Parashewanella spongiae: one gene and its partners. The protein of the gene in region 1 binds, or shares a complex with, the protein of each later gene. Links are inferred from orthologs where the notes say so. Each region holds a gene or a part of one and is shown in the gene's direction. Other genes may lie near its edges. The genes, in order: rne, pnp and eno.

What was found.
Region 2: the proteins of rne (region 1) and pnp are in contact, whole or in part, in a cryo-EM structure (PDB 9QH0), measured with the Escherichia coli proteins. The link is inferred for Parashewanella spongiae from one-to-one orthologs.
Region 3: the proteins of rne (region 1) and eno are in contact, whole or in part, in a solved structure (PDB 2FYM), measured with the Escherichia coli proteins. The link is inferred for Parashewanella spongiae from one-to-one orthologs.

What each region holds. Positions count from the first base shown.
Region 1 is NZ_CP037952.1:3,365,768-3,373,099, forward strand. The notes cover bases 2,155-6,051. They hold rne (ribonuclease E), read left to right. Parts: upstream 2,155-2,551; coding sequence 2,552-5,851; downstream 5,852-6,051. Other genes in these bases: E2I05_RS13250 (SulP family inorganic anion transporter), read left to right, coding at 5,984-6,051. In the rest of the region: E2I05_RS13235 (Maf family protein), read left to right, coding at 1-555; 23S rRNA pseudouridine(955/2504/2580) synthase RluC, read right to left, coding at 1,000-1,959; more of E2I05_RS13250, read left to right, coding at 6,052-7,332. UniProt on the Escherichia coli protein: Endoribonuclease that plays a central role in RNA processing and decay. Required for the maturation of 5S and 16S rRNAs and the majority of tRNAs. Also involved in the degradation of most mRNAs.
Region 2 is NZ_CP037952.1:4,584,985-4,591,378, reverse strand. The notes cover bases 1,801-4,759. They hold pnp (polyribonucleotide nucleotidyltransferase), read left to right. Parts: upstream 1,801-2,214; coding sequence 2,215-4,305; downstream 4,306-4,759. Other genes in these bases: E2I05_RS18195 (hypothetical protein), read left to right, coding at 4,513-4,759; E2I05_RS18205 (putative bifunctional diguanylate cyclase/phosphodiesterase), read right to left, coding at 1,801-1,929. Also shown: more of E2I05_RS18205, read right to left, coding at 1-1,800; more of E2I05_RS18195, read left to right, coding at 4,760-4,770; ltrA (group II intron reverse transcriptase/maturase), read left to right, coding at 5,276-6,394. UniProt on the Escherichia coli protein: Involved in mRNA degradation. Catalyzes the phosphorolysis of single-stranded polyribonucleotides processively in the 3'- to 5'-direction. Also involved, along with RNase II, in tRNA processing.
Region 3 is NZ_CP037952.1:1,317,241-1,323,520, forward strand. The notes cover bases 1,775-4,619. They hold eno (phosphopyruvate hydratase), read left to right. Parts: upstream 1,775-2,471; coding sequence 2,472-3,767; downstream 3,768-4,619. Other genes in these bases: E2I05_RS04945 (CTP synthase), read left to right, coding at 1,775-2,303; ftsB (cell division protein FtsB), read left to right, coding at 3,911-4,213; ispD (2-C-methyl-D-erythritol 4-phosphate cytidylyltransferase), read left to right, coding at 4,229-4,619. Also shown: mazG (nucleoside triphosphate pyrophosphohydrolase), read left to right, coding at 1-557; more of E2I05_RS04945, read left to right, coding at 672-1,774; more of ispD, read left to right, coding at 4,620-4,960; ispF (2-C-methyl-D-erythritol 2,4-cyclodiphosphate synthase), read left to right, coding at 4,957-5,436; tRNA pseudouridine(13) synthase TruD, read left to right, coding at 5,458-6,280. UniProt on the Escherichia coli protein: Catalyzes the reversible conversion of 2-phosphoglycerate (2-PG) into phosphoenolpyruvate (PEP). It is essential for the degradation of carbohydrates via glycolysis.

The sequences.
Region 1 (7,332 bases):
CCATTCAGACAAGAGCTTTTAAAAAAGCTCCAAATTCCCTTTGATAGTGTTTCACCAAAACTTGATGAATCTCCAAACAAAAATGAAACAGCAATTGAATTAGTTGAAAGACTCGCCATACAAAAAGCGAAAGCTGGCGCCGCTCACATAAAAGACTCAGAAATTTTAATCATTGGTTCTGATCAAGTCGCAGTAATAGACGGTAAAATTATCGGCAAGCCGTTGACCGAAGAAAAAGCTGTTATGCAATTAAAGTCGGCCTCAGGAAAAAGTATCACCTTTTATACGGGTCTGTGCGTACTCGACAAGAAAACATTCAAAATAACCTCGAGTGTAGAGCCATTTACTGTGCATTTTCGGGTTCTAAATGATCACCAGATAAAGAGTTATGTGGAAAAAGAGCAGCCATTATGGTGCGCTGGTAGCTTTAAATGTGAAGGATTAGGAATTGCATTATTCGAAAAACTAGAAGGTAACGACCCTAATACATTAATTGGTCTTCCCTTAATAAGATTAGTCGACATGCTTAAACAGCATGGTTTGGATATTTTATAAATGAACCTAAAAACATCAGTTGAACGCTGAGTATATGAGTAACTGTTTGAGTCAATAAGATGACTTTATCATCATGGCTTTCACCCAATGAGTGAAGTGCTCTACGCTCACAAACTTGCTAAAATGACTGCTATCTGCGTTGTAACTTTTGCAAGTAGAATAACTACTTGCTGCAAGCTACGCCTTACTATCAGCCATTTTTTCTATGCTTGAGAACGCAGTCAACTGATGTTTCTAGGATGAATGAATCACCCGCCCCAGAGGAGAGAGGTATCGTTTATCTAGCGAAGACTAGAAACGAAGTAACGACAGTTTTGTTGTCGGTAGTCTAGCCTCTTTTTCTTGTTTAGTGAAAGTCACTGGATACCCGCATACGCAGTTATGACAAAACTCAAATGCATTAGAGCGCCTGAATTCTAATGCACTTATTTTAGAATGTATAAATTAAACTTTCTTCAAAGCATTCAATAAATTGACCAGTTCTTCATCAGGCTCTGAACGAACAGTCATTCTTTCTTCAGTATCTGGGTGAGTAAATTGAAGTTGTTCTGCATGAAGAAACAGCCTCCTTAATCCCTGAGCTCGCATCGAATCATCAAATTTTTGCTCACTGTATTTTTCATCACAAGCTATAGGATGCCCAGCATGCTGACAGTGGACTCGTATTTGATGTGTACGACCTGTTAACGGACTCGCCTTGACTAAAGTCGCACCTTGAAATTTTTGAACAATTTTAAATCGAGTTTGTGATGCTTTTCCTTCAGCGTTGACTCGAACAATTCGTTCACCAGATTTGAGCGTCATCTTTAATAAAGGCGCATTGACTTGTTTCACATTTTTTTGCCACTCACCGCGCACTAATGCTAAATAGTCTTTTTGCATTTTCTTATAACGAAGCTGATCATGTAAATTTTTTAACGCACTACGTTTTTTAGCAATGAGTAAAATTCCCGATGTTTCTTTATCGAGTCGATGCACTAACTCAAGAAACTTTTGCTGCGGCCGTAAACTTCGCATGGCTTCTATCACACCATAATCAACTCCGCTTCCACCATGGACGGCTATTCCAGAAGGCTTATTAAGTGCAATAAGGTGCTTATCTTCATAAACAATACGATTTTCAAGCTGAGAAACTCTTGATAATTTAGGAGACGGAGCGCGATCATCACTCGCCTCTGACACTCGCACAGGCGGAATGCGAACAATATCGCCAATTTGGAGCTTATATTCAGGTTTTATTCGCTTTTTATTTACTCTAACCTCACCCTTTCGCACAATTCGATAAATCATGCTTTTGGGTACACCTTTTAATTTGGTCATCAAAAAGTTATCAATGCGTTGGCTAAGGTTATCTTCGTCGATTTCGACTAACTGCACTTTAACGGCTAATTCTTGTTTACTCATCATTTAACTACTCAATTTTCATGCTGCCATGATACATCAATTAATTTGTTTTCGCCTTTACGTTGCTGAATTTTTCGATTATTGCTATATTTCACCATTGGATAGCAATATTTATTGTTTATAAACAAATTTACTTGCTTTGCCATCACTGGTTTTCAGAGAATTAAAGTCATTCAACATGGTTGTAACCCATTGAGTTACAAGCTGAGTTTAAATCAAACTTTAAGAAAAATTGATTTTCAGCCAAACCTGAGACAGACACCACAAATTAATGGTTTCTACTGAATTAACCAAACGAATATGAACATTATTTTAACTGGTTATCAGACAGTTGTGTTCGATTTGGCATTATTGGAATTTTATACAGAATTTATGAAATTAATCGATATTTACAACATAAAGCGAATTGTATACATCGAAAAGAGACATAAATAGGCGGCTACACGCAGTGAATGCGTTTAACAAAGCTAAAAACTTGAGCGCCTCAGATTGCCTAATTTCCGACCGTGAGGTTCGTGCTTATACTTTAGGCCCATAATGTAATCAGCTGCACAGTCTGGTGATCCATCATTTTAAGAAGAATGAAATCATCATGAAACGTATGTTAATTAATGCAACTCAATCTGAAGAGTTGCGCGTTGCTCTAGTTGATGGGCAACAACTCTATGATCTAGATATTGAAAGCCCAGGACACGAGCAGAAAAAAGCCAATATATACAAAGGAAAAATCACTCGAGTAGAGCCCTCCCTAGAAGCGGCTTTCGTCGATTATGGCGCTGAACGTCACGGCTTTTTACCACTTAAAGAAATTGCCCGCGAATATTTCCCTAAAGGATATTCTTTCCAAGGTCGCCCTAGCATCAAAGAGGTTGTTAAGGAAGGCCAAGAAGTTATCGTTCAGATAGATAAAGAGGAACGAGGCAACAAAGGTGCGGCGTTAACTACTTTCATTAGCCTTGCTGGCTCTTATCTTGTTCTTATGCCAAATAATCCTCGAGCTGGCGGCATTTCTCGCCGTATTGAAGGTGATGAGCGCACAGAATTAAAAGCAGCTATGTCACAGCTTGAAATGCCTGCTGGTATGGGACTTATTGTTCGTACAGCGGGTGTAGGTAAAGCTGCTGAAGAACTCAAGTGGGACTTACAAGTATTACAGCATCATTGGGCAGCTATTCAAGAATCAGCTGAATCAGGCAGTGCTCCTTTCTTAATTCATCAGGAAAGCAACGTTATTGTGCGTGCAATTCGTGATTATTTGCGCCGCGATGTTGGTGAAATCTTAATTGACCACCAAAAAGTTTATGATAATGCCAAACAACACATATCCCTAGTTCGCCCTGACTTTGCAGATAGAGTAAAACTTTATAAGTCTGAAGTACCTTTATTTACTCATTTCCAAATAGAGTCTCAAATTGAATCGGCATTTCAACGTGAAGTAAGATTGCCTTCAGGTGGTTCAATCGTCATTGATCCAACCGAAGCATTAACCTCAATCGATATTAACTCTTCACGCGCTACAAAAGGTGGCGACATTGAGGAAACCGCTTTAAATACTAACCTTGAAGCGTCAGACGAAATTGCTCGCCAACTTCGTTTACGTGACTTGGGTGGTTTGGTTGTTATCGATTACATTGACATGACACCGGCTCGTCATCAACGTGAAGTTGAAAACCGTCTTCGTGATGCCGTACATCATGATAGAGCACGTGTACAGTTAGGGAGAATATCCCGTTTTGGTTTAATGGAGATGTCTCGTCAGCGTTTACGCCCTTCACTTGAAGAGTCAGCAGCGAACCTTTGCCCTCGCTGTCATGGGCAAGGAACCGTTCGAGGAACTGAGTCATTAGCGCTGTCTATTCTTCGATTAATGGAAGAAGAATCTATCAAGGAAAATACTTCTCAAATTGAAGCAATTGTTCCTGTAGATGTTGCAGCCTTTTTATTAAATGAAAAGCGAAAAGCAATACGTATTACTGAAGAACGCCATGGGGTTGAAGTTTATATTATCCCTGATGCACATATGACAACGCCCGATTATCGAGTTGTTCGTCATCGTAATGATGAAGATGCTATTGAGTCTAGTTTTAATCGCACAGAAAAGCCTGAAACAAAGCTTTATGAACCACGTAAGCTTGAGCGAGCTGCAAGCTCAGAGCCTACTCTAAAAGGGTTTTCTTCCCCTAAAAAAGCGATATCTCCTGCTAAGTCATCCGCTAAACCCGTTGCTAAAAAATCTTCTGATTCTCAAGGGTTATTCTCTCGGATATTTTCTGCAATTGCTGGTTTATTTAAAACGGAAGAAGCCCCGAAAACAAGCTCGAAATCATCTAATAAAAAGTCATCGGAAAACACTCAACGCAGAAACTCTCGTCGGAATAACGACAATCGTAGTTCACGTAATACGAAAGATTCTTCTAAACGAGATGGTACGGACAACCAAGAACGTAAGCCTCGCAATGCAAAAGCTAACAATAAAACAGATACAAGGCCTACTCGCCAAGCGAAACCTGATGCTTCAGAGCCAAAACAGGAAGCTGCTCGTGAACGTCGCCAAAGACGGAACATGAGACGCAAGGTGCGGATCGAGCAAGAGCAACAAGTAGAAGAAGTCGTAAATGTTGAATTACAAAACAATCAACCTGTAGAAACGCCTACTTCAGCAGAAGTTGCAACAAAAGCTGAGTCTCCAGTAAAAGAGACTAAGCCTCGTCAGCCACGTAGAAAACCAAAGCCGAAAACGGTTGCAACAGACACTGTGACCACAGAAGAAACCTCGACCAAGTCCAATGATACGGCAGTGGCTGTACAACAATCACCTAAAAAGGCCGTAAAAAAAGTCAAAGCTGAAACTGTGACCATAGAAGATGCTGTTAAATTACCTGCGGAATCTGTAGAAAATGCTGATACAGAGAGTTCTCTTGAAAGTAACTCAGCTGACAGCGCTAAAGAAGAAGTTAAAGAAACAACACGACGAAGCCGCCGTAGCCCTCGTCACTTGAGAGCTGCAGGGCAACGTCGTCGTAAAGATGAAAAAGACGGACAAGTTTCAGATCCTGTATTCGAATCTCACGAAGAACAGCCTGTTAGTTTTGACTTTGAAAGCAGTAACACTGAAAGTGCGCCTGTAGAAACTTCTGAACAAGCCCATGTTGAGCCTGTTCCTGAAGTGGCCGATACTCCGGCTGCGGAGATAGAAACTAAAGTAGCTAAAGCTGACTCAACAGCTTCTGAAGCCCCTGTTGAAGTTGAAGTTGAAGTTGAAGCAAAAGCGAAAACAAAATCAAAAGCTAAGAAAACATCTGCAGCAGAGAAAAAAGTAAAAACTTCTGCCAAAGCTAAAGTAACCTCCCCTTCGGCTAAAAAATCTAAAGATGATGAGGCTGTTAAAGTTGAAGAAACTGCTCCACCAGCTCAAACTGAGCCTACATCTGCATCAAACGTTGAACTTCAAGTTGAGAGCGTCCCAGTTGAAAGTGAGCCAAAAGTCAAAGCTTCTGCTCCAAAAGCTAAAGTTAAGACCAAAATTGATGCGGAACGTACCTCAGCTGCGGCTCCTATGGCTAAGCCAACTCCAGTAAAAAGGCAAACTAAAAAGGCAACAGTGAAAACTAAAGTCGATGAAGCTGTAAATTCCACTGTTACGCCAAAAGAAAGCCTAGAAGATGCTTCTGATGTTGTTGTAGACGCAACTGTTGCTACTACAACAGTGAAGCCAAAGACTTCAAATAGTCGCTTCGGCTCTATGGTAAGTTCACAAATGTCTAAGCCTAAACTTGAGCAAAGAGTAAAAGTAGAAACACCGAAAGGACACGATTACTCTGATGAAGCGCCTGTTAAAACAGTCAAATCAAAAGCAACTAATAGCGCAGGATCAGAGATGGCTAGACCGTAACTATCTAAATAACTTTTCATTAAAAAGAAGTCATCATTTGATGGCTTCTTTTTTGAGTTATTGATGGTTATTTCTGCTAAAATCGCCGCCTGAAATTTAAGCCATTTTATTATAAATTTATATTGAGGTCAGATGTTCGATCTAATTCGTCATAAAACTGCGAGTTCAAAAGCTGATTTACTCTCTGGTATTACAGTCGCTCTCGCATTGGTACCAGAAGCTGTAGCATTTGCATTTGTTGCAGGTGTTGAACCCATGGTAGGTTTGTATGCTGCTTTCATAATGGGACTGATTACTGCTTTAATAGGCGGTAGACCAGGTATGATATCTGGAGCAACGGGCGCTATGGCCGTTGTCATGGTTGCGTTAGTCGCTGAGCATGGTGTGCAATACCTTTTTGCAGCCGTTGTTTTAGCAGGATTAATTCAAGTTTTAGCTGGTGTATTTAAGCTCGGCAAATTTATCCGAATCGTGCCGTACCCTGTAATGATAGGCTTTGTGAATGGTCTAGCAATTGTTATTTTCCTCGCTCAATTAGGCCAATTTAAAGCCCCTGATGCGAATGGTGTATTGCAATGGCTACAAGGTAACCAAATGTACCTAATGTTAGGGCTCGTCGCTCTAACGATGTTTATCATTCATTTTTTACCTAAGCTGACCAGCGCGATTCCATCTTCTTTAGCCGCGATATTAACAGTTACAGCTATAGTTGTTGGTTTTGACTTAGACACTCGCACTGTTTTAGATTTCCTAAAGTCGATGAGTGGTGATGAAACAGCAACGATTGCTGGTAATCTACCAACATTCAATATTCCAAGTGTACCGTTCAACCTTGAAACTTTGATGATTATTGCACCTTATTCGGCAATCCTTGCCGCAGTTGGTTTGATTGAATCACTTCTGACGTTAACTGTTATTGATGAAATGACAGAGTCTCGAGGAAAAGGCAACAAAGAATGCGTTGGTCAAGGTGTTGCAAACATTACCAGTGGCTTTTTTGGCGCTATGGGTGGCTGCGCGATGATCGGTCAATCTATGATCAACATTAACTCAGGTGGCCGTGGCCGATTATCTGGCATCACCGCTGCATTGGCATTACTAGCATTTATTCTGTTTGGTTCTAGTTTCATTGAAATGATCCCACTTGCAGCACTAGTTGGCGTTATGTTCATGGTCGTGCTGGGCACATTTGAATGGGCTAGCTTCAAGGTAATGCGTAAAGTACCGTTACATGACGCGTTTGTGATTATTTTGGTAACTACTGTTACCGTATTTACAGATCTAGCGTTTGCCGTTTTTGTTGGCGTAATCGTTTCTGCATTAGTTTTTGCATGGGAACATGCAAAACATATTAATGTGCAAATAGAAGAAGATGCAAATGGATGGAAAGTTTATAAACTAAACGGCCCGCTGTTTTTTGGTTCCGTTTCAAACTTCTTAGAGTTATTTGATGCTAAAAAAGACTCTGCAGATGTTATTGT
Region 2 (6,394 bases), 1.2 Mb from region 1 along the record:
TTTGCTAAAGAGGTATCCTTGTCCGATAGGACATTGCTTTTCTTTCAGCCAATTTAATTGTTTTTTTTCATCAATACCTTCCGCCACAATATCTAGTTTCATTTGCTTGCCCAGCATTAAAATTGTGGAAGCAATGGCATCGTTTTCAGGTAAGCCTTCAATAAATGCTCTGTCTATTTTAAGCGTGTTAATCGGTAGCAGTTTCAAATAAGAAAGTGAAGAGTAACCAGTGCCAAAGTCGTCGATAGCGACTTTAAATCCAGCGCTGGTCAATTGCTCAATTTGTGCTATTGCGAATTGAATGTCATTAATGAATGAGCTTTCGGTAATTTCTATTTCAATTAAGTGTGATGGTACATGTCGGCTTAATGCTTGCTGCTTAATTTGAGAGACCAACTTGGGATCAACAAATTGTTTTGAAGCTATATTGATGGCAATAGGCGGCACATTGTTATAATTTTTTCGCCACTCAGCTAAAATCATGCAGGTTTGTTTGATCACCCATTGTCCTATAGCAACAATAAGCCCTGACTCTTCGGCAATTGGAATAAAAACACCCGGAGAAATGAGTTTTTCTCCGTTGCGCCATCGCATTAAGGCTTCCACACCAACGATGTCACCAGTCATGAGGTTAATTTTAGGTTGAAAATGCAGTTCAAGCTGCTCCTTGTTAAGTGCATGGTGCAAATCTGCTTCAATTTTTAAGGCTGCAACAGCTTTATCCGTCATTTTAGTATTAAAGAAAGCCCACTTTCCAAGGCCTGTTGATTTGGCACTATACATAGCGGTATCTGCGTGACGAATGAGATCTTCTGGTGTATGACCGTCGTCAGGGAATGTTGATATACCAATGGAAGCATTGGGGTGAAGCTGGTGTTCGTTCAGTTGTAATGGTTTGTTGATTTGTTTTATGAGTTTTTCAGCAAATTCTGCAGCTTGTGTGGGGGTTTGAACCTCATTAGCTAAAATTGTAAATTCATCGCCACTTAATCTGGCGACAGTGCCTTTTTCACCGACGACTCTTTTTAAAACTCGCGCAATTCGTGTCAGGTATCTGTCTCCTAACGCATGCCCTAATGAATCATTTACATTTTTGAATCTATCTATATCTACGAAGTAAATTGAAAAGCTACGACGTTGACTTCGGGCACGCTGTATGGCGTAAGAAATAGACTCTAAAAAAAGGGTGCGGTTTGGTAATCCTGTTAGTGAGTCTTTGGTGGCTAATTTCCTGAGCTTTAGCTGAGTGGTATCAAACTGAATTAAGATTTGATTGAATTTAGAAATTACAGATCCAAGCTCATTCTTTTCATGGAAAGGCAGCTTTGGGAGTAAACTTTCTTTTGGTGAATCAGGGTGTATTGCGTCAATCGCTTCACTTAATTTAATTATTGGCAGAGTTAAAAATCGGTGGAAAACATAAGATAAAATAAGTGTTAAAGCGATGGCTCCACTGAGTGAAATTAAGAAGGTGTACTTTAAATGTTGATAAAGCTGAGCACTGATCAAATTAGTGTCATAGTTTAAGGTTATTCTTGCAAAAGGCTCGGGAGATACCACGTTGTTTGGTAATTGCTGGGCGTTTTTTTTATAGAGTAAATGAGAGCTTGATTGAATGTCCTTGAGTAACCAATTAATTGTTTGAATAATTATACTCGTTGTTGGGATGGGCGTTTTATTGGCACTGAATATTTTTCCTCCATTGCTTAGCTCTATCTGAACCGATTGTATCCATGGTAGACTAAGTGATTGATCTAAAAGTTTTTCAGCTAAAAACAAATTTTTTTCAGGACGAGCCTTTATGCTAGATTGCTCAAGGCTTTGGATCAAACGTATTTGTTGATAGGTCAAATGTTGTTTTTCAGTGTTAATAGCCGAAATAAATTCAATGACAAAAGTGCACGCTGCAAAACAGAGCACAGTGAGCATGACGAGATAAGTTTGCTTCCCTGTTAATGAAGTCAAGCTAAGTATCTTCCTTGTTACTTTGTTTGGGTATTCAATCGGTTTATCGTTAACTTTAGTAATACATTATTTAGAAAAGCAGTTAACTAAATGTAGCAATTTGAAATGATTTTGGTGCTTTAAATTAAGATATGAGCATCAGTTTTCATGTTATTAGTATCAGATCAGTATAGGCGCTTTATCTGTACCGTGGAGTTAAAGTATACTAACGCGCGAAATGTAAGGTAAATTAATTAAGGAATGGGTCAAGTGAATCCTATTGTAAAGAGTTTTGAATACGGTCAGCATACCGTCACTCTGGAAACCGGAGTAATTGCACGTCAAGCTGACGCAGCTGTACTAGCAAGTATGGGCGACACAACAGTGTTGGTTACTGTAGTTGGAAAGAAAGTAGCCGAGCCAGGTCGTGACTTTTTTCCTTTGACAGTTAACTATCAGGAAAAAACGTATGCTGCCGGCAAAATCCCAGGTGGATTCTTCAAGCGAGAAGGTCGTCCTGGTGAAGATGAAACTCTGATTGCACGTCTGATTGACCGTCCAATTCGTCCATTGTTTCCAAATGGTTTTAAAAACGAAGTTCAAGTAATCATCACAGTTGTTTCTGTTGATCCGCAAATTGAGCCAGACATTGTTTCGATGATTGGTACATCTGCGGCGCTTTCTATTTCTGGTATTCCATTTAATGGCCCATTAGGCGCAGCCCGTGTTGGTTATGTGAATGGTGAATACACGCTTAACCCACTTGTTGATTCAATGGCAGACAGCCAGCTGGATCTTGTTGTTTCAGGTACTGATTCAGCAGTTTTGATGGTTGAGTCAGAAGCCGATGCTTTGGCTGAAGAAATCATGCTTGGTGCTGTAGTTTATGGTCATGAACAGCAACAAGTTGTCGTTAATGCGATTAAAGAGTTTAAAGCTGAAGTTAATACTCCTGAGTGGGAATGGACAGCTCCAGCGGTAGATGAAGAGTTAAAAGCGAAAATTGCTGATTTAGCGGAAAATGGCATCGGCGAAGCTTATAACATCGTTGCTAAGCATGAGCGTCGTGATGCCGTAACTGAAGTTAAAAATGCGGCTAAAGAAGCATTACTTGAAGCAAACCCAGATGTTTGTTTAAGAACCGTTGACGACTTATTAAGTAGCTTAGAAAAGAATATTGTTCGTGGTCGTATTATCCGTGGTGAACCACGTATCGATGGTCGTGAACCAGACATGATCCGCGCGTTGAACGTGTTGGCAGGTGTATTACCGCGTACTCACGGTAGTGCAGTATTTACACGTGGTGAAACTCAGGCGCTTGTGACTTGTACGCTCGGTACTGAACGTGATGCACAGAAAATTGACAGCATCATGGGTGAGCGTGTAAACCGTTTCATGCTTCACTATAATTTCCCTCCGTATTCAGTGGGTGAAACAGGCATGGTAGGCTCACCTAAGCGTCGTGAAATCGGTCATGGTAAATTAGCTTGGCGTGGCATGAAGGCGGTAATGCCTTCTGAATCAGAATTCCCATACAGTGTTCGCGTTGTTTCTGAAATCACTGAATCAAATGGTTCGAGCTCAATGGCTTCTGTTTGTGGTACTTCATTGGCTCTTATGGATGCCGGTGTACCTATCAAGACTTCTGTTGCAGGTATTGCTATGGGTCTTGTTAAAGAAGGCGACGATTTCGTTGTACTTTCTGACATCTTGGGAGATGAAGATCACCTTGGTGATATGGACTTTAAAGTTGCTGGAACAAACGGCGGTATCACAGCTCTTCAGATGGATATCAAAATTGAAGGTATCACTAAAGAGATTATGGACATCGCTCTGCAACAAGCGCTTGGTGCTCGTATTCATATCTTGAACGTGATGGATTCAGCGATAGGTTCACATCGTGAAGAAATTTCTGATCATGCTCCACGTATCACAACGATCAAAATCAATCCTGAAAAAATCCGTGATGTTATCGGTAAAGGTGGCGCGGTAATTCGTGCATTAACTGAAGAAACCAACACCACGATTGAATTGGATGATGATGGTACAGTACGTATTGCTTCTGCAAGTGGCGATGACACTCGTGAAGCTATTCGTCGCATCGAAGAGCTTACTTCAGAAGTTGAAGTTGGTACTATCTACAAAGGTAAAGTTATCCGTATCGTCGATTTCGGTGCTTTTGTTAACATTCTTCCAGGTAAAGATGGTCTAGTACACATTTCACAAATTAGTGAAGAACGTGTTGCTAACGTTTCCGATCACTTAGAAGTGAATCAAGAAGTCGATGTAAAAGTAATGGAAGTCGATCGCCAAGGTCGCGTTCGTCTATCGATTAAAGAAGCAAAGCCTGCTGCTGAGTAATACTCAAACGGCATTGTATTGGTATATATGAAGGAGATCTTAGGATCTCCTTTTTTTATGTCTTTTTGATGGTTTTATACCAATTACAGTAATTAAATTCCCAGCTCAGAGCTATGTATGTGTTCAACCTAAAACATCAACTGAACGCTGAGTATATGAGTAACTGTTTGAGCAATAAGATGACTTTATCATCTAGGCTTTCACCCAATGAGTGAAGTGCTCTACGCTCACAAGCTTGCTAAAATGACTGCTATCTGCGTTGTAACTTTTGCAAGTAGAATAAACTATTTGCTGCAAGCTACGCCTTACTATCAGCCATTTTTTCTACGCTTGAGAACGCAGTCAACTGATGTTTCTAGGGAGCGCCACGAAGCGCTTTATTCTGTTGCGGGATTTGTCTCAACGTATACGCAGCCAAGCGATTACATGGCCATAAACCAGAGACAGCAACGTTATTATTTATAATAAGTCCATCAGGTTGAAACGTACCTGACGGGATAATTACCAGTTCATCCCGAAATCTGACGGGCATGCATAATGGGTAACCGCTATGACATGAAGCCCTGTGACAAAGGCCTTGAATAAAGGTTGAGATGCAATGTAGGCCGCAGCATCAAGCGAATTCAGTTAAGCGTCGTAAATCAAAAAATGAAGATGGGGAGTCTTTCCTAGTTGACGAACCCTGACACAAACAGAGAAGCAACTGGTAAATGCATCTGTTTGATCTTCCGGCGTAATATGAAGTGGCATGTATTGAAGGAAATAAAGTGAACGTGGGAGAGCCTGAGTGTTGGAAGGTAGTGACTTCCACTATCCGAATATAAGGTAAACCGAAATTTCAGATAGGGCGCTCAGGCAGTCGGATGAGCCCATAGTACCGTTAACCGTGAAGACAACATAACTTCACATCAGGGAAGGGGCTCAGTGTTACACCCGTTTTTTAACGTAACTTTTGAGGTGAAATTGCCATATGGCTAACACTCCAGTAAATATCAGAATATTACAGCGAAAACTTTACTTACGCTCAAAGCTTAACTCGGAGCTACGATTTTACAGCTTGTACGATAAACTCAGTCGCCTAGATATACTCGAAGAAGCCTATCGACGATGCAAAGCCAATAAAGGCGGAGCAGGAATTGATGGCATCACATTCAGTTATCTAGAGCAGCAAAAGAAAGTCGTTGCGCTGTTAAAAGAAATTCAAACTCAATTACAACAGAAAAACTATCGACCTAGCCCAGTCAAACGAGTAGAAATACTCAAAGACAACGGCAAAACGCGGAAACTTGGGATCCCGATAATCAGTGACAGAATTGTGCAAATGGCGATGACAATAGTGATGCAACCCGTCTACGAACCTCATTTACATGAACACAGTTATGGCTACCGACCATGTCGAAGCGCCCAGCAAGCGGTAAAAGTCATTGAAATGAGCCTAAAACAAGGCTACCAGCACGTACTCGATGCTGACTTGAGTGCCTATTTCGATACCATCCCGCACGCTAAGTTGATGACAAAAATAGAAAGGCGAATAAGCGACAGCAGCTTTCTGAGTTTACTGAAAAGCTTTATCAAAGCGCCCATCAGCATAGAGACGGTCAACAGAAAATGGCGAATAGAAGCAAGCCGATGTGGCACTCCGCAAGGCGGAGTTATCTCTCCACTACTGGCTAACATCTATCTCAACGATTTCTGTTTGAAAATACACGAAAAAACACCGTGTAAAATCGTTACCTATGCAGATGATTTTGTTGTACTTCATAAGCAAACCTACACACAAGAGCAACTGGACTGGATAACACAGCAATTAAGTGATGAAGGTCTGAAGCTAAATCAAAGTAAAACCCACTGTGTGGATATGGGAAAGCTGATGAATGAGTTTGATTTCCTCGGTTTTAACTTTCAACGGATCACAGGCCTCATCAAAGGCACCAGTTACATCAAGATAGAGGCGTCTAAGAAGAGCCAAACAAAGCTGAAAAATAAAATCAGAGACATAGTGAAACACCGAACCTCAAATACACTTGGCGTACTGATAAATAAGGTTAATCAAGTTCTGAGGGGATGGAAACACTATTTTGGTGGGATA
Region 3 (6,280 bases), 2.0 Mb from region 1 along the record:
AATTCAATACCGTAGTGGAGCGTTTATCCAACAAACTGTTACGACGCCACCCGCATGTTTTTGGTAACCAAAATCAGATTTATGATACCAAGCAGCAAAACGATTCTATTGATTGGGAGGCCTTAAAGAGCCAAGAGCGTCAGCAGCGTGATCAATTATCGGTATTAGACGATATACCAACAGGACTACCTGCTTTATCGCGCTCGAAGAAAATTCAAAAAAGAGTGGTTGCCGTTGGCTTTGATTGGAATGACATCAAGGATGTCGCGGCTAAAGTTACAGAAGAGCTCGAAGAAGTGATGCAAGAAGTACATCAAGAAAAGCAACGAGCAGACAGAATTCAAGATGAAATGGGAGATTTACTTTTTTCGGTGGTGAACTTAGCGCGTCATTTAGGCATTGATCCAGAGCAAGCATTAAGGCAAGCAAACTCAAAATTTGAACGACGTTTTCGTGGTGTCGAAAAAGCAGTTAAAGATGATAATCATCAGATAGAAAAGCTAGGTTTAGACATACTTGATGACTACTGGAAACAGGTAAAAGCGATAGAAAAATAGTCGCTTTTAATATAATTGCTATTTGTTAAATTGAGTCGACTTTAGTATACTACTTTCCCGTCCTAGTACTTTCTTACAAGTACATATTTTCCAACTCATTTTCTCAGGTTCAGCATGACTACAAGATATATCTTCGTAACTGGTGGTGTAGTTTCGTCACTAGGTAAAGGCATTGCAGCGGCATCACTAGCAGCTATTTTAGAGGCAAGAGGCCTTAAAGTTACTATCATGAAGCTGGACCCGTATATTAATGTTGATCCTGGCACTATGAGTCCAACTCAACATGGTGAAGTTTTTGTCACTGAAGATGGGGCAGAAACTGATTTAGATCTTGGTCACTACGAACGTTTCATTCGAACCAAAATGAACCGCCGCAATAACTTTACAACGGGTCGCATTTACGAAGAAGTACTTCGCAAAGAACGTCGTGGCGATTATCTCGGAGCAACCATTCAGGTTATTCCTCACATCACAAATGCAATTAAAGATAAAGTACTTGCTGGTGGTGAAGGTCATGATGTAGCCATTGTTGAAATTGGCGGAACGGTTGGTGATATTGAATCTCTACCATTCTTAGAGTCAATTAGGCAACTTGGTGTTGAGCTAGGCCGTCAACGCACTTTATTTATGCACCTGACTCTAGTGCCATTCTTGGGCGCGGCGGGTGAAGTAAAAACGAAACCGACTCAACATTCAGTAAAAGAGTTACGTTCAATTGGCATTGCTCCGGATGTGCTAATTTGTCGTGGTGATCGCGCAATTCCTGTTAACGAAAAAGCGAAAATATCATTATTTTGTAATGTTGAAGAACGCGCTGTTATTTCCCTTAAAGACGTAGACAGTATTTATAAAATCCCAGCACTACTTAAGTCTCAAGGCTTAGATCAATTAGTCACTCAACGTTTCGGAATTGAGTGTAAAGAAGCTGATTTGATTGAATGGGAAAATGTGGTTTTCCAAGAAGCGAATCCAAATAAAGACATCACCATTGGTATGGTTGGTAAGTACATTGAACTGCCAGATGCCTATAAATCTGTCAATGAAGCACTTAAACATGCTGGTTTGAAAAACCGTGTTTCTGTCACGATTAAATATGTAGACTCTCAAACCGTAGAAGCTAAAGGCGAAGAGGTGTTACAAGGACTTGATGGTATCTTGATCCCGGGTGGCTTTGGTGAACGTGGTGTTGAAGGAAAGGTTCTGGCTGCTCAATATGCGCGTGAAAATAAAGTGCCGTATTTCGGAATATGTTTAGGCATGCAAGTGGCTCTTATTGAGTTTGCACGAAACGTAGCAGGCATGACAGATGCTCATTCAACCGAATTTAATAAAGAATCACCTTTCCCAGTTGTGGGCTTGATCACGGAATGGATCGATAAAGAAGGTAAGATCGAACAACGTAGTGAAGTATCTGATCTAGGCGGAACCATGCGTTTAGGTGCTCAGGTTTGTCACCTAAAAGAAGGTACACTTGCTGCGAAAGCTTATGGTGCTAAAACGTGTGTTGAACGTCATCGCCATCGTTACGAAGTGAATAACAACTTTGTTAAAAAACTAGAGAAAGCTGGTATAGTGTTCAGTGGATTATCATCGGATCGTAAACTTGTAGAAATGATTGAAATACCGAACCATCCTTGGTTTGTTGCGGGTCAATTTCACCCAGAGTTTACTTCGACACCCAGAGATGGACATCCATTGTTTGAAGGCTTTATCGCAGCGGCTTCTGAGTATCAGAAACAAAGCTAGAGTTTAATGACATAATAAATCCATGGCCGGAGATAACTACTCCGGCTAATTTTTTAGAGCTCTATACCTATTTTAATTCTTGACCGTTTACATTTTAGACGGAACAAGGTAAAGCAAAAATAGGTATGAGTTTTTTTGTATTAATCAAATCTTAAATCGAGGACAACAATGGCTAAGATTGTTAAAGTAATTGGTCGTGAAATCATGGATTCACGTGGTAACCCAACCATTGAAGCTGAAGTTCACTTAGAAGATGGGTTCGTTGGAATGGCGGCGGCACCATCAGGTGCATCAACAGGTAGCCGTGAAGCACTGGAGTTACGTGATGGCGACAAAACTCGTTATTTAGGTAAAGGTGTGCTGGCTGCCGTTAAAAACGTAAATGAAGTGATTGCACCGGCTTTAATTGGGAAAGATGCAACAGTACAAGCTGAATTAGATCAAATTATGATTGATCTTGATGGTACAGAAAATAAAGATAAACTTGGTGCAAATGCTATTTTAGCTGTGTCTTTGGCAAATGCTAAAGCGGCTGCGGCTTTTAAAGGTATGCCATTATATGCGCATATTGCTGAATTAAATGGCACTCCTGGCCAGTATTCTATGCCTGTCCCAATGATGAATATCATCAACGGTGGTGAGCATGCTGACAATAATGTCGATATCCAAGAGTTTATGGTACAGCCTGTGGGCGCGAGTAGTTTCCGTGAAGCACTGCGTATGGGAGCTGAAATTTTCCATGCACTCAAGAAAGTATTAAAAGATAAAGGCTTGAATACAGCCGTTGGTGATGAAGGTGGTTTCGCACCAAACCTTGAATCTAACGCAGATGCACTTGCCGTGATTAAAGTTGCCGTTTCAGCAGCAGGTTATGAGCTTGGTAAAGATGTCACACTGGCACTTGATTGCGCCGCATCTGAATTCTATAAAGATGGCAAGTATGATTTGTCTGGTGAAGGTAAAGTATTTGATTCTAATGGCTTCTCTGACTTCTTGAAAACATTGGCTGATGAATACCCAATCGTGTCAATTGAAGATGGTCTAGACGAATCTGATTGGGAAGGCTGGGCGTATCAAACTCAAATTATGGGCGATACAGTGCAGTTGGTCGGTGATGATTTGTTTGTTACAAATACTAAAATTTTAGCTCGAGGTATTGAAAACAAAATCGGTAACTCGATTCTGATCAAATTCAACCAAATTGGTTCTTTGACTGAAACACTTGCCGCTATTCGTATGGCGAAAGAAGCTGGATTTACAGCGGTTATTTCTCATCGTAGTGGTGAAACAGAAGACGCAACAATTGCTGACTTAGCAGTTGGTACTGCAGCTGGACAGATAAAAACAGGTTCACTTTGTCGTTCTGATCGTGTTGCTAAATACAACCAGTTACTTCGTATCGAAGAGCAATTAGGTGAAAAAGCTGTTTATCGCGGTTTAGCTGAAATCAACTGTAAACATTGATTCAACCCGATTGTTTGCTAATTACTGATTAAATTTACTCTGATTGAGTATACTTAATCCGGAATAGATTAAAGCCACCTATTTAGGTGGCTTTTGTTTTTAGGTATAGTTATTTCTTTTGGCTTGGTATTTGAATTGCTTTTATGAAACGTATATCTGCATGCTTAGTTATTTTGTTTGCCTTGCTGCAATATCGCCTTTGGTCAGGGGAGAACAGTTTGCGCGAATATTTTGGGTTGCAGAAACAGATTCAGGCACAGAAACTCAGTAATGAAAAATTAATTGCCCGTAATCAAATTTTAAAAGAAGAAATTGCAGATCTAAAAGGCGGAACTGAAGCCTTAGAAGAGCGAGCTCGAAATGAACTTGGCTTGGTTAAAGAAGGTGAGACCTTCTATCGAGTAGTCACAGGTAAAAAACAAAATAGATTCCCCGAATCTCAATAACCGGAGTTTTTTGGCATGAGCCAATCTTTGGATCACGTTGTTGCCATCATCCCCGCAGCGGGAGTTGGACAGCGAATGGGAGCTAATATCCCGAAACAATATTTAGAAATTGATGGAATATCCATTCTCAGCCACACCGTCAAGGCATTCCTTAATCATCCCAAAGTTGATGTAGTCATTGTTGCTGTTAGCAAAGATGATCAGTATTTTGATCAATTACCTGAATCGAATCATTCGAAACTTGTGAAAGTTCAAGGTGGCTCTGAGCGAGCTAATACTGTGCTTGAGTCACTTAAGAGTGCAAGTCAGTTGGGATATGAAGATTCATGGGCGTTAGTACATGATGCCGCTCGTCCATGTATAACAAGAAGGGATATTGACTTGTTGCTTAAATCACGTGAGAACTATCCCAATGGTGCCATTCTTGCTATGCCTGTGCGAGATACAATGAAACGTGCTGATTCTAGTAGTTTAATTAAAAATACGGTTTGTCGTGAATTATTGTGGCATGCGATGACACCGCAAATGTTTGTTGTAAGTGAATTGCAAAAGAATTTGAATGAAGCTCTCAATGATAATGTCCTGATAACTGATGAGTCTTCTGCAATGGAATGGGCCGGTATCAACCCAGGCTTAATTTCAGGACGTGCTGATAATATAAAAGTGACTCACGCTGAAGATTTACAACTTGCTGCATTGTATTTATCAGAACATAAAAAGAATGAAATTCAAGGTGAAAACTCATGAAAATTCGTATCGGCCATGGTTACGACGTTCATAAATTTGGTGGCGATAAACCTTTAATGTTGGGAGGCGTTCATGTTCCGTATCACTGCGGTTTGTTGGCGCATTCTGATGGTGATGTCGTATTGCACGCTATTTGTGATGCAATTTTAGGAGCCATGGCGTTAGGAGATATCGGTAAACACTTTCCTGATACCGATGAAAATTTTGCTGGTGTAAATAGCCGCGAGCTTTTAAAACATTGTTATCAACTTGCTAGAGAGAAAGGCTTCGAGTTAGGAAACCTTGACGTCACAATTATTGCTCAAGCACCTAAAATGGCATCTCACATTACTGATATTTGTAATATTTTAGCTGCAGACTTACAGACATCAATAGATGATATTAACGTTAAAGCCACAACAACGGAAAAGTTAGGGTTTACAGGTCGAAAAGAAGGTATTGCAGTTGAAGCTGTCGTACTGATGCAATCAATGTAAAGAATCAAAAGAAAAGTTATGATTGAAAATTTAAGTTATTTATACGGTAAGCCTTTATCCGAAGCAGACTTGCGAACATCAAATGAAGACTTTCAAGTGCAAGAAATTATTCCATTTGTACCATCTGGAGAGGGTGAACATCATCTTCTTCATATACGAAAAAATGGCTTAAATACTACCTTTGTTGCCGAAAAGCTTGCAAAGTTTGCTGGTGTTCACCCTAGAGATGTCACTTACGCAGGACAAAAAGACCGTTATGCAATTACTGATCAATGGTTTGGTATTAGAATCCCAGGCAAGGACACCCCTGAATGGATTAAATTAACCGATGATAGTTTACAAGTGTTATCGAGTCATCGGCATAGCAAAAAATTGCGAATTGGTGCATTGACTGGTAATTACTTCAAGCTCGTATTACGAAATGTAACCGATCCTGAAGATGCTATTAAGCGAATTGAAAAAATCAAACGCCTTGGTGTACCAAACTATTTTGGCGAGCAGCGTTTTGGCAGACAAGGAAAAAACTTAGAGTTTGGCCGTCAGATGTTTGCTGGTAAGAAAGTAAGAGATAAAAACAAACGCAGTATGTATTTATCTTCTATTCGTTCATTCCTCTTTAATGAAGCAACCTCGTATAGATTACTTAACCATGGACTTGAACCATTAAATGGTGATTGTGTTCAGCTTGCAGGGAGTAAAAGTTTTTTTACCGTAGATGAATGGGATGAAACATTATTGGCTCGCTTATCAGAGAAAGATATCCAATTGTCTGCACCTATGTGGGGAAGAGGAACATTACCAGCAAAAGCCAATGCTGAAGACATGGAGCGTAACGCGTTATTAA